Regions from separate parts of the Pseudomonas palmensis genome, predicted to be linked through region 3. Evidence: riboswitches for the same ligand, from Rfam matches in the RefSeq annotation. Region 3 holds a riboswitch; each other region holds the start of a gene.

Region 1 (3,200 bases), 870 kb from region 3:
GGTGGCCTTCGAGCACGGCGGCAGGCACCAGCGAGCCGGCATAGATGATCACCGGGCAGCTGTGGATCAGGCGCTGGCCCTTGACGGTGATCAGCTCGGGGTCGCCCGGGCCGGCACCGATGAAATAGACGGTCATGATGAATCCTTGGAAGATTGCGCGGCATTATCCGTCAAACGGCGGGGCCCAGGCCAATGCCAGGGTGGCGGCGCCTTGCACGGTGCGTGGCAGGCGCAGTGCGGCATTGGCGCCGCCGCGTTGCTCGGCCAGGGCCAGCGCGGCGCTTTCGGCCACCCCATGGCAGCCGCTGAGGGCGAACGCCGTGGGCGAACGGTGGCTCAGGCGGCTTTCGAAGGGGGCCAGTTGCGCGGCCGAAAAGAATACCAGCGGCAACCCCAGTTGCCTGGCCAGTTCATGCAGGCCGGGCTCGTCGGCCTTGAGGTCGATGCTGGCCAGCCCGGCGAGGGCAGAGGCGGGCAGGTGATGGGCGAACAGGGTCTGCTGGAGCAGGGCAGCCAGTTCGCGGGCCGGGCAGCCGCGACGACAGCCCAGCCCGGCATACAGCTGCATCAGGCTGGCTGGCGACGGTACAGCCAGGCACTGAGCAGGCCCAGGGCCAGCCAGAACGCGGCATTGGTCAACAGCGACGCCACTTTGAACTGCGCCTCCAGTGCTTGCGGCGCCAGGCTCTCGTGCACCTCCGGCTGCGGCGCACCGATCACGTGCGGAACAACCAGCAATGCCACACCCAGCGCCTTGAGCAGCCAGTTGTGGGCAAACACGATCAGGGCCAGGCCGGCAGCGGTGGCAGCCGCGGCGCCCACCCACCACAGTTGACGCTGCGCCAGGTCGGCGGCGGCGGTGCCCGGCAGCTCTGGCGGCAGCCCGAGGGTGGGCGCCAGGCAGAATACCGCGAACCCGGCAAGCCCCCAGGCTGCACCGGTGGCGGTACGGCCCGGCGCACGCAGGGTGTACAGCGCAGCCAGGATCAGGGCAAAGCCGACGGCCACCACCAGGTTGCCACCGGTGGTCGACAGCACGCGCTGCCAGCCGTCTTCAGGCGACCAGGCCTCGGCATCGTGGTGGTGGCCTTCACCCGCGGCGTCGGCATGTTCATGGGTTTGGGCGGCTGGTGCCGGGTTCTCGTAGGTTTCGGCCTGCAGAATCAGCGGTGCGACCCAGAAGCTTTGCAGCAGGGTCAGCAGCAGGGCGGCGAGCAGGCCGGTAAAGCCTGCGGTGCGGGCAATGCGCTTGATCATCGGGGCAGGTCTCAGTGGCAAGGGAACGCGGCGCTGTGGCGGGTATCGTGGGCAGCGTTGTGCACCGCCTCGATGTGCGAGAAGCCGGCGAAGTAGACCAGGCAAAGGCCCAGCAGCGATGCGCCGATGGCGACGGCCAGGCGCTGGCTGAGGGTAGTGGGGGTGACGAGGGGCTGGCTGGCGGTACTGATGGGCATGGCGCGTTCCTTTTTGCTGTTGTCGTGTCGTCGGGGCTGTCGGCAACAGGCAAGCGCGGCCAACCCCTGCGCGAGGCTCGCCCAGGGGTTCAACAGCGCCCGCCCACCGCGGGTTTGTCATGACTGTATCGGGCCGGTCTCCGGGCTTGCGAGGGCTGGCAGCATGCTCAGCCTGAGGGCGTCACCTTCCCATGCCGCACAGCTGGCACAGTGGTAAAGACGCTTTCCTCGCTTACCGTTGCGGGGGCAGCACCGGATTTGTCGCTGCTTCTTTGCAGAAGCGGCTGACGCACCGGTTTCCCGTTTCACCTTGTAAAAAGGCACCCGAACGAATGCGGCTAGCAAATCATGCGCGCCGGCATCCGTCAATACAGCGGTTGACCTGCCCCGGACCACTGCGTAGCCTAGCCGCTTCGAGGTTCTGCGGCCCTGGCTGCAGCTAAGACGGGAATACGGTTCAAGCCGTGGCTGCCCCCGCAACTGTAAGCGTTAACGGCATCGGCCGTGCCACTGCCCCGGGCGGGAAGGCGTCGATGCTGCCGGCAGGCGTGCCGGCACAGCGCGAGCCAGGAGACCTGCCTCGAACAGTTTCCGACTTTCAACCGGGCGGGGTGATCCGGTGGCGAATGCGCTCAGGCAGCAAGGCTCCTGCGGCTCTCGTCCTGCATGCCCGCCATCCTGCCAAGGGCACCCCCATGAAAACACTGGCCAAACTCCCCGTCACCATCGTTACCGGCTTCCTCGGCTCGGGCAAGACCACCCTGCTGCGGCACATGCTCGACAACGCCCAGGGCCGCCGCATCGCGGTGATCGTCAACGAGTTCGGCGAGCTGGGCATCGATGGCGAGATCCTCAAGCAGTGCAGCATCGGCTGCACCGAGGAAGAAGCCAGCGGGCGCGTCTACGAGCTGGCCAACGGCTGCCTGTGCTGCACCGTTCAGGAAGAGTTCTTCCCGGTGATGCGCGAGCTGGTGGCGCGCCGTGGCGACCTGGACCATATCCTCATCGAAACCAGCGGCCTGGCGCTGCCCAAGCCGCTGGTGCAAGCCTTCCAGTGGCCGGAAATCCGCAACGCCTGCACGGTCGATGCGGTGATCACCGTGGTCGACAGCCCGGCCGTGGCCGCCGGCACCTTCGCTGCCTACCCCGACCAGGTGGACGCCCAGCGCAAGCTCGACCCGAACCTGGACCACGAGTCCCCACTGCACGAACTGTTTGCCGACCAGCTGGCCAGCGCCGACCTGGTGGTGCTGAACAAGGCTGACCTGATCGCTGCCGACGACCTGGCCAGGGTGCGCGCCGAGGTGGCCGAGGAACTGCCGCCTGCGGTCAAGGTGGTGGAGGCCAGCAGCGGCCGCCTGCCGTTGGACGTATTGCTGGGTCTGGGCGCCGAATCCGAGCAGCACATCGACGCGCGCCGTACCCACCACGATTCGCACCATGACGGCGATGACGACCACGACGATCACGACCATGATGCTTTCGACTCCATCTCCATCGAGTTGCCCCAGGCCGACGAAAGCCTGCTGCTCGATGCCCTGACCCAACTGGTGGTGCAGCACGGCATCCTGCGCGTGAAGGGCTTCGCGGCCATTCCGGGCAAGCCGATGCGTCTGCTGGTGCAGGGCGTGGGTACGCGCTTCGACAAGCACTTCGACCGCGCCTGGCGCAGCGACGAGCCACGTACCACGCGCCTGGTGCTGATCGGCCAGGACCTTGACGCCGTGCACCTCGAAGCCAGCCTGC
Region 2 (3,200 bases), 150 kb from region 3:
CCCACCGGAATCACCTGGCCCTTGATCAGGGTGCGCGAGAGCACGTCGGCGGCAATCAGGAACAGCGCGCCACCCAGCGCGCTGGCCGGCAGCAGGCGCGCATGGGGGGTACCGAACAGCAGCCGCATCGCATGCGGAATCACCAGCCCGACAAAGCCGATGGCGCCCACGATCGACACCATCACTGCCGTCACCAGTGCCGCGCAGCTGATCAGCAGCACCTGCACGCGGCGTACCGGGATGCCCAGCGAGGCAGCCGAGTCGCTGCCGAAGGTGAAGGCGTCCAGCGCCCGCCGATGCCACACGCACACCGCAAGGCCGGCCAGCGCCACCGGCACCGCCAGCCACACCGACGGCCAGCGCACGCCACTGAGGTTGCCCAGCAGCCAGAACAGGATGCCGCGCGCCTGCTCGGCACTGGCCGACCGGGTGATCAGAAAGGCGGTGAGCGCGTTGAACAGCTGCGAGCCGGCGATCCCGGCGAGGATGATCTGCCCCGTGCTGTTGGACGGCCCGCTGGCACGGGCCAGCAGCGCCACCAGCGCGAAGGCCGCGATGGCCCCGACGAAGGCGCCCAGCGACAGCGTGATCGCCCCCGCGCCCAGCCCCAGCAGCGCCACCAGCACCGCGCCGGTGGAGGCGCCGGCCGAGATGCCGAGCAGGTACGGGTCGGCCAGCGGGTTGCGCAGCAGCGACTGCAGTACCACCCCGCAGGTGGCCAACCCCGCGCCGCAGGCGGCGGCCACCAGCGCACGGGTCAGGCGGTAGTTCCACACGATGCCTTCATCGATCGGGTCCAGCAGGTGCCCGGCGGCCCATAGCTTGTTGGCCAGCACCTGCAGCACCACCGAGGGGGCGATCGGCGTTTCGCCAATCGCCACCCCTGCCAGTATCGCCAGCAGCAGGGCCAGGCACGCGAGCAGGCCGCGCACAACGCTGCCTGTCATGGCGCCAGGTCGAAGCCGTTGATGGCCGAGGCCAGGGTCTCCATGCCGCTGAACAGGCGCGTGCTGGCCTGCATGGCATGTGCATCGAGAATCACGATGCGGTTGTGTCTGACCGCGTCCATGTTGCGCGTGACCGGGTCGCTGCGCAGGAATTCGAGTTTCTTCTGGTAGTCATCGGCCGGGAAGCGACGACGGTCCATGCGCGCGATCACCAGGAAGGTGGGGTTGGCCTTGGCGATGGTTTCCCAGCCCACGGTCGGCCATTCCTCATCGGACTGCACCACGTTGCGCACGCCCAGGGTCTGCAGCATGTAGTCGGGGATACCCTTGCGCCCGGCCACGTACGGGTCGATGTCCAGGTCTGCGCTGGAGAACCAGAACAGGGCGCTGGTGTCCTTCAGATCCTTGCCCTTCACGGTGGCGGCAGCCTTGGCCAGGCGTGCCTTGAGCTCGCTGTTCAACCGCTCGCCACGCGCCTGCACGTCGAAGATCTCGGCCAGCTGGCTGATGCTGTTGTAGATGCTGTCGATGCGAAACGGCTCCAGGCGGGTGCCGTCGGCGCCGACCAGGTTGTCCTTGCCCTCGCAGTCGGACGGCATCAGGTAGGTGGGGATGTTCAGCTCATGGAACTGCTCGCGGGTGCCGACCACGCCCTGCGGGCCGACCATCCACTCCAGCTGCACCGCCACCAGTTGCGGGCGCTTGCCGATCACCGCCTCGAAGCTGGGGTCGTTGTCGGCCAGGCGCTCGACCTTGTCGTTCTGCACCTTGTACTGCGCCAGCACATCGTTGAACCACAGCGAGGTGCCGACCAGCCTGTCGCCCAGGCCCAGTGCGTAGAACATCTCGGTGCCGGCCTGGCCGATGGTCACGGCGCGGTCGGGCGCGTGCTGGAAGGTCAGCGGCATGCCGCAGTTCTGCAGCGTGAGCGGGTAGTGGGTCGGGGCGGCCTGGGCCAGGGTCGACAGACCCAGTCCCGCGAGCAGGGTGACAAGGCGGGGCAACTGCATGATGCGATCTCCATTCGAACCGTACACGGGCAGGGGTGTACAACCTGGAAACACATCGACAGGCGCTGCCGCGAGGGCAGGGCAAGGCCGTTCGGCGCGCGGGGCGCTCGCGGCACAGATGTACTCCCCGGACACCCCGCCGGTTAGTGATTGTTGCTGTGCCGGCAGGTCTCCTGACTGGTGCGTCGTCACCTGGCTCCGGCCTTCCCGGGGGTCACCCAGTGGCATTTCAGGAGCAGGCTCGGCACTTACAGTTGCGGGGGCAGTTCCGTTTGACGCCATGCAGTGGCGTCTCGGATTCCCTATTGATTCCGTGTGGAAACCGGCGGGCGGCATGGTAGTCGATCACGCCGCCCGCAGGGAAACAAAACCCCGCCAGCCTCAGAGGTACTTGAGCCAGGCAATGTCGCGACGGCGGGCCTTGAACGCGGCAAACCAGCGCACCGGCGGGAACAGCGCCACGGCCAGCAGCACGGCGGTCAGCCACACCGCCCAGATACCATCGAAGCCGAAGTAATTGCCCTGGTTCAGGCCCAGCAGTGCAACGCAGGCCAGGTACGCCACTTTCAGCACATACAGGTGCAGCAGGTAGAAGAACATCGGTGCGGCGCCGAACACCGCCAGGGTGCTGATCCACCGACGCTGCCCGGCGCGCTCCAGGCCCAGCAGCAACAGCAGGCCAGCCCCCAGGGTCAGGGCCAGGAACAGCAGCGAGGGCGGGTACTTGGTGATGTTGAAGAAGCTCATCAGGGTGTGCGCGGTGTCGGCCTGAACCGTCCAAGGCGCCTCGCCGTAGCCGTTGAGCAGGCGCAGGGCGACAAAGCCGAGCAGGGTTGCCAGGCCTGCCAGCAGCAGACGGCGCTGGCGCGTGGCGGCCGGCATCGAGTGGGCGAACCAGGGGCCCAGGCCGTAGCCCAGCGCGATCACGCCGACCCACGGCAGCACCGGGTACGAGGTACGCAGGCGCAGGCTGTCGGAGAACTCGAGCCAGCCGCGGTCATGCAGGATCGCCCACGGCACGTGCAGCGCAGAGCCCTGCGCAAAGTGCAGGCCGTCGAGCAGGTTGTGACCGGCCACGATCGCGGCGCCCAGCACCAGCAACAGCGGGCGCGGCAACCACACCAGGGCCGCCAGGGCGATCATGCTGATGCCGATGGCCCAGATCACCTGCAGGTAGATCACGCTGGGCGGCAGCTGGAAGGTCCAGGCGACGTTCACCAGGGTGAACTCCAGCACCACCAGA
Region 3 (3,200 bases):
ATCGCCCAACGTGTCGCGCAACGTCGCGAGCAAGGCCTGCGCACCCCCGGCCTGGCAGTGATCCTGGTAGGCAGCGACCCCGCCTCCCAAGTCTATGTTTCGCACAAGCGTAAAGACTGTGAAGAGGTCGGCTTCAACTCCCAGGCCTATGACCTGCCCAGCGACACCACCCAGCAGGCGCTGACCGACCTGATCGACCGCCTAAATGAAGACGCCGACATCGACGGCATCCTGCTGCAGCTGCCACTGCCGGCGCACCTGGATGCCTCGCTGCTGCTCGAGCGCATTCGCCCCGACAAGGACGTGGACGGTTTCCACCCTTATAACGTAGGCCGCCTGGCCCAGCGCATCCCGCTGCTGCGCCCGTGCACCCCCAAAGGCATCATGACCCTGCTGCACAGCACCGGCCAGGACCTGTACGGCATGAATGCGGTGGTAGTGGGCGCCTCGAACATCGTCGGCCGCCCCATGGCCATGGAGCTGCTGCTGGCCGGCTGCACCGTGACCGTGACCCACCGCTTCACCAAGGACCTGGCCGGCCACGTCGGCCGCGCCGACCTGGTGGTGGTGGCTGCCGGCAAGCCGGGGCTGGTCAAGGGTGAATGGATCAAGGAAGGCGCCATCGTCATCGACGTGGGCATCAACCGCCAGGAAGACGGCAAGCTGGTGGGCGACGTGGTCTACGAGACCGCCCTGCCCCGCGCCGGCTGGATCACTCCGGTGCCAGGCGGCGTCGGGCCGATGACCCGGGCGTGCCTGCTGGAGAACACCTTGTATGCGGCCGAAGAGCTGCACGGTTGACCCCGCTGGATTTAAGTTCCAGCGGCGCTAGCCACTAAAGGAACGGCACCTGAGAAGGTGCCGTTTTTTTTGGCCTGGAACAAACGCACGCTCGTCAGCAAAGGCCGTCAGGTTGACGAACGGTCATGACAATGGTCAGATGCGGCCCAGTTTCAGGTGCCTGCTGCCGCCGTGCAGCAGGTGAAACGGGAAGCCGGTGCGTCTTGCATGACTAGTCCGGCGCTGCCCCCGCAACGGTAAGCGAGTGAAGCATCCAACAGGCCACTGTGCGCAACGCATGGGAAGGCGGATGACTTCGAGCCTCGCAAGCCCGGAGACCGGCCTGCAAACCCACGACTGTTGAAAGGATGCGTTCAGTCATTTTGGCAAACCTGCGGTGGGCGGGCACGAGCCGGTATTCTGGCGCGCGTTCGCCGGAACCCTCCTGTGCGCTTCCCGAAAAATCCTTTTTCGAGAAGTAGATGAAGACACGTCGTTTTACCCTGATCGGTTGCCTGATCGGCAGCCCGGCCCTGGCGGCCAGCGAACCCCTGACCCTCGACCAGCAGATCGTCTCCGCACCCTCGGTGGAGTCCACCACGGTGGCCGAGATGGCGCGCTATGGCAGCAAGGTGGAGGTCGTGGACCGCGAGCAGATCGAGCGCGCCGGCCCCAGCGCCGACATCACCCGCGTGCTGCAGATGTTCGTCCCCGGCCTGTATGTGGCGCCCAAGCAGGGGCCGTTCGACTATGGCACCTATTCGCTGCTGGGCGGGCGCAACGACGACACGCTGATCATGCTCGACGGGGTGCGCCTGAACAACCGCCTCTACGGCGGCATCTATATAGACACCCTGCCCGCCGCCGCCATCGAGCGCATCGAGGTACTCAAGGGCGGCCAGAGCCTGCTGTTCGGCACCCAGGCCGTGGCCGGGGTCATCAACATCGTCACCCGTTCGGCCCATAGCCGCGACCCCTCGGGCCAGGTCAACCTGGGCGTCGACAGCTTCATGGGGCGCAACGGCGATGCCCGTATCGAGCGCATCTTCAGCAACGGCCTGGGCGACCTGGGGCTGCTGGCCTACGTCAGCCACAACGTGTCCGAGGGCTACCAGCCCTACCACAGCAGCCAGATCACCTCGACGGTCAGCGACAAGAAGCGCAGCTACGAGGTCAACACCTTCGGCGCCAAGGCCGCACAAAGCCTGGGCGATGACAGCCGCCTGGAGCTGTTCTACCAGTACAGCGCCGCCAACCTGGACTTCCTGCGCCCGGACGCCAACCGCCGTACCACCAACGACCGCGTGCAGCAGATCGCCACGGCCACCTTCGAGCAGCGCCTGAACCCCGACTTCAGCTACTTCGTCAAAGGCCACATGAACGATTGGGATACGCGCTACACCCGCATCTACAACAACACCGACGGCAGCACCCGCACCCTCAACCACGATGACTACTGGGGCTTCAGCGACTGGGGCATGCAGGCCGAAGGCAAGGCCGTGCTCCCCGGCGAGCACACCCTGGTGTTCGGTACCGACAACCAGTGGTTCAAGGGCAAGGACGACGTGCTCAAGATCGATAACAACCAGGCCGAGGCCCATGCGCTGTATGTGCAGCTGCGCCCTGTCATCGACGCCCTGCCTGACTGGCACCCCAGCATCGGCGTGCGCCGCGAGCACCTGAGCGGCGGTGACAGTGCCACGGTGGGCATGCTCACCTCGCTCTACGACCTGACCGACCAGCTCAAGCTGCGCGGCCAGTTCGGCACCGCCTACAAGCTGCCCAACGCCGAGCAACTGTACGTCAACGAACCGGGCGACGAGATGGGCAACCCCAACCTCAAGCCGGAGAAGAGCCGCAATGCCGAACTGGGCCTGGACTACACCGGCCTGATCCAGGGCCAGCCTTACAGCCTGAGCGGTACGCTGTTCACCCGGCGCATCGAGGACCTGATCACCATCGTGGATGCACAATGGGTCAACGGCGATGGCGAGATCCAGGTGCGCGGCGTCGAGGTCAACGGGCAGTTCCAGCTCAGTGACCGCTGGCAGCTGGCGGCAGACATGACGCGCAACCTGAGCGAGTCGCGCAACGGCGCCACCCTCAACAACATTCCCGGGTTCTTTGCACGCAGCCGGCTGGGGTACGAGTCGGGTGACCGGATGTGGGGCGCAGGCGCGGCGGTGCGCTACATCGGCACGGTAAAAAGCCCGCGGGATGTGGACTACGGGCATTACACCGTGGTGGACGCCGATGCCTACCGCTACCTGGACGGCGCCCGCCAGCATCGCCTGAGCCTGCTGCTGGAGAACCTGCTGGACCGCGACTACACCACCAGCATGGACAGCGGCGCACGCAAGGTGCAGAACCTGGGAAGGCCGTTCACCAGCGAAGTGCGTTACACCTACAGCTTCTAGAAG
Region 4 (3,200 bases), 460 kb from region 3:
TGGCGCCATAGGTGAATGCGAAGGCTTCGTCGCGCGCCACGCCGATCCGCACGCCGGCCAGCAGTGGCTCGATGCTGCGCGGCTGCGGCGCATCGAAGGCCACCGCCGGCGGCAGGGCCGACTCGCAGCTGTCGCCCAGGGCGTTGGCGGCGGCGTCCAGGCGCAGGTCCAGGTCGGTCAGTTCGCTGGCCTGCACCAGGCCCAGGTGACGGCTGGGCAGTTCGATGCCGGTTTCCCGCGACAGCCCGCCGTACCAGCGCAGGCCTTCGGTCAGGCTGCCTTCGAGCAGTTGCGCGTGACGCAGCGAGCCCACCCGGTTGGCCAGCACGCCGGCAAACGGCAGGTCGGGCTGGTAGCGCGCCAGGCCCAGGGCCAGCGCGCCGAAGGTCTGGGCCATGGCCGTGCCGTCGATCACCGCCAGCACCGGCACGCCGAAATGCCGCGCCAGGTCGGCGCTGGACGGCGTACCGTCGAACAGCCCCATCACCCCTTCGATCAGGATCAGGTCGGCGTCGGCGGCGGCTTCCCACAGCAGGCGCCGGCTTTCCTCGGCGCCGACCATCCACAGGTCCAGCTGGTACACCGGTGCGCCACTGGCGCGCTCCAGAATCATCGGGTCGAGAAAGTCCGGGCCACACTTGAACACCCGGACCTTGCGCCCCTGGTTACGGTGCAGGCGCGCCAATGCGGCCGTCACCGTGGTCTTGCCCTGGCCAGATGCAGGTGCCGCGATCAGCACCGCCGGGCAATGACGGGTTTGCCTCATAGTTCCACGCCCTTCTGGGCACGGATGCCGGCCTGGAAGGCATGCTTGACCATGCCCATCTCGGTCACGGTGTCGGCCAGCTCGATCATCTCGGGCTTGGCGCCGCGGCCGGTGACGATCACATGCTGCATCGGTGGGCGTGCCTGCAGGTCGCCGAGCACCTGGTCGAGGTCGAGGTAGCCGTGCTTGAGGGCGATGTTGAGCTCATCGAGCACTACAAAACCGATGGCCGGGTTCTGCAGCAACTGGCGCGAAACCGCCCAGGCAGCCTCGGCGGCGGCGATGTCGCGCTGGCGGTCCTGGGTTTCCCAGGTAAAGCCCTCGCCCATCACGTGGTAGCGCACCTGTTCGGGGAAGCGGCGGAAGAACAGCTCCTCGCCGGTGCTGTTGCGGCCCTTGATGAACTGCACCACGCCGCATTGCATGCCGTGGCCCAGGGCCCGCGCCAGCATGCCGAAGGCCGAGCTGCTCTTGCCCTTGCCGTTGCCGCTGAGTACCAGCAGCAGGCCGCATTCATTGGGCGAGTTGGCAATGCGTTCGTCGATTACCGCTTTTTTGCGCAGCATGCGCGCCAGATGGCGTTCGTCGCGATCGGTGGTGTCGGTCATCGGAGGCTCCGTGGGCAACTGGCGCGCACAGGGACCGGGGGGATCGAGTCGGCGCGACAGCAGGTTGGCGATGGCACACGGAAAACGCGCAGGCCCTGCCACTGGCCGGGAGAACCGCGCATCACCCTCCGTGATGCCGTTGATCTGTGACAGGCCGGTCTCCGGGCTCATGGGCGGGTCTGATCGACCCGGATCGCGCGCCTTCCCGGGCTGTTGCACCCAGTGGCCCTGCGCGATCCCGACTCATTTACCGTTGCGGGGGCAGCGCCGGAATCGCACGTTGCACGTGCCCACCGGCTTCCCTGTTTCACCCTGCCGGCACCTTGGCCGCAGAGCACCTGAAACAAGTCGCGAAGGTTAGAGGGTTGGGCCATGAGCGTCAATCAAAGGCGCTGCGAAGCGGTCTGGATCAATGGCATTTATGTCATCTTGTGTCACACTCACTGCAGTGATATCACATAGCCATTATCCGCACCTCTCCGATCCACAATAACAATGGAGCACGGCATGCAAGGTCTGATCATCAACAACCCGCGTCTGGAGTTCCTGCGCCCCGCCCTGGAACGTTGGGCCGAGTGCCTGGAGCGCTACAACCAGACCCTGGGCGACAGCGACGCCCCCTACTGGCAAGGCGTGCAAAGCAACCTTGGCGTGCTGAGCGCGGCCGCCTGGCAGGCGGAGCTGGTGACCTTGCAGGGTGCGCAGACCAAGAAGCAGCGCGACGAAGGCGAGCGTGCGGCGCACTGCGACCTGGTGATCGCCAGCAAGGAAGAGACCGCCTACCTGCAAGCCACCCAGCGCTGGCCACGGGTCGGCAAGCTCGACCTCACCGATGCCCTGCAGGAGAGCGTCGCCCAGGCTCGCCTGGTGGGCTATGCCAGCCAGCTCAAGGTCGCCGCGCTGTTCGTCAGCCCGTACAAGGCCGGGCAACACGCCAGCCCCGAAGAGCTTCAGGACCTGGTCGACGACCTGCAAAAGCACAATGCATGCGCCATCGCCTGGGTGTTCCCCTATGGCTACCGCAAACTGCACGACGACGTGGGCCGCTACCACCCCGGCATCGCGCTGCTGCTCAAGCAGGCCTGAGCCCCTGTCGAGGGAACCTCGCCGACGTGCCCGCCTCTACCTTACTGGACACGGCCAACTTCGCGAGGGACACCGATCATGGGCAACATGCGCATTGCTGTACTGCTGGCACTCACCACCGGGCTGGTGGCCTGCGGCGAGAACGCCCGCCTGGACGTCACCGATGGCACCGGCCCGTCGCCGCGCCTGCCCGAACCGAACAAGACCTTCATCCCCACGGTAAACATCGCGCCGGCCATCGGCTGGCCAGAGGGCGGCAAACCCAAGGCTGCGGCAGGCACCCAGGTGGTGGCCTTCGCCGACAAGCTCGACCACCCGCGCTGGCTGTACGTGCTGCCCAACGGCGACGTGCTGGTGGCCGAGACCAACGCGCCGCCCAAGCCCGATGACGGCAAGGGCATCAAGGGCTGGGTGATGGGCAAGGTGATGGGCCGCGCCGGCGCCGGAGTGCCCAGCCCCAACCGCATCACCCTGCTGCGTGACAGCGACAAGGACGGCGTGGCCGACACCCGCACCACCTTCATCGAGGGGCTGAACTCGCCGTTCGGCATGGCCCTGGTGGGCAACGACTTCTATGTGGCCGACACCGATCGGCTGTTGCGCTTCACCTACGAGCCAGGCGCCACCCGCCTGCAGGGCAGCGGCACCAAGGTGGTCGACCTGCCGGGCGGCACGCTCAACCACCACTGGACCAAGAACGTGATCGCCAGCCCCGACGGCAAGAAGCTGTACGTGACCGT

The links. A riboswitch is a leader RNA that binds a small molecule or an ion and turns the genes downstream of it on or off. The one in region 3 is predicted to bind cobalamin.
Region 1: it holds a riboswitch for cobalamin, as region 3 does, so the genes downstream of both, ACPRTJ_RS23055 (CbtB domain-containing protein) here and ACPRTJ_RS19175 (TonB-dependent receptor plug domain-containing protein) in region 3, are expected to answer to the same signal.
Region 2: it holds a riboswitch for cobalamin, as region 3 does, so the genes downstream of both, ACPRTJ_RS19795 (ABC transporter substrate-binding protein) here and ACPRTJ_RS19175 (TonB-dependent receptor plug domain-containing protein) in region 3, are expected to answer to the same signal.
Region 4: it holds a riboswitch for cobalamin, as region 3 does, so the genes downstream of both, cobO (cob(I)yrinic acid a,c-diamide adenosyltransferase) here and ACPRTJ_RS19175 (TonB-dependent receptor plug domain-containing protein) in region 3, are expected to answer to the same signal.

What each region holds. Positions count from the first base shown of each region.
Region 1 is NZ_CP187958.1:4,996,980-5,000,179, forward strand. It holds gene cobM (precorrin-4 C(11)-methyltransferase) at 1-136, opposite strand, end outside; gene ACPRTJ_RS23045 (cobalamin biosynthesis protein) at 164-568, opposite strand; gene ACPRTJ_RS23050 (CbtA family protein) at 568-1,257, opposite strand; gene ACPRTJ_RS23055 (CbtB domain-containing protein) at 1,269-1,454, opposite strand; cobalamin riboswitch at 1,569-1,797, opposite strand; cobalamin riboswitch at 1,854-2,051, shown strand; gene cobW (cobalamin biosynthesis protein CobW) at 2,150-3,200, shown strand, end outside.
Region 2 is NZ_CP187958.1:4,277,183-4,280,382, forward strand. It holds gene ACPRTJ_RS19790 (FecCD family ABC transporter permease) at 1-947, opposite strand, end outside; gene ACPRTJ_RS19795 (ABC transporter substrate-binding protein) at 944-1,957, opposite strand; cobalamin riboswitch at 2,104-2,298, opposite strand; gene ACPRTJ_RS19800 (DUF1624 domain-containing protein) at 2,339-3,200, opposite strand, start outside.
Region 3 is NZ_CP187958.1:4,130,785-4,133,984, reverse strand. It holds gene folD (bifunctional methylenetetrahydrofolate dehydrogenase/methenyltetrahydrofolate cyclohydrolase FolD) at 1-801, shown strand, start outside; cobalamin riboswitch at 939-1,141, shown strand; gene ACPRTJ_RS19175 (TonB-dependent receptor plug domain-containing protein) at 1,263-3,197, shown strand.
Region 4 is NZ_CP187958.1:3,674,869-3,678,068, reverse strand. It holds gene ACPRTJ_RS17015 (cobyrinate a,c-diamide synthase) at 1-766, opposite strand, end outside; gene cobO (cob(I)yrinic acid a,c-diamide adenosyltransferase) at 763-1,374, opposite strand; cobalamin riboswitch at 1,510-1,731, opposite strand; gene ACPRTJ_RS17005 (hypothetical protein) at 1,882-2,460, shown strand; gene ACPRTJ_RS17000 (PQQ-dependent sugar dehydrogenase) at 2,539-3,200, shown strand, end outside.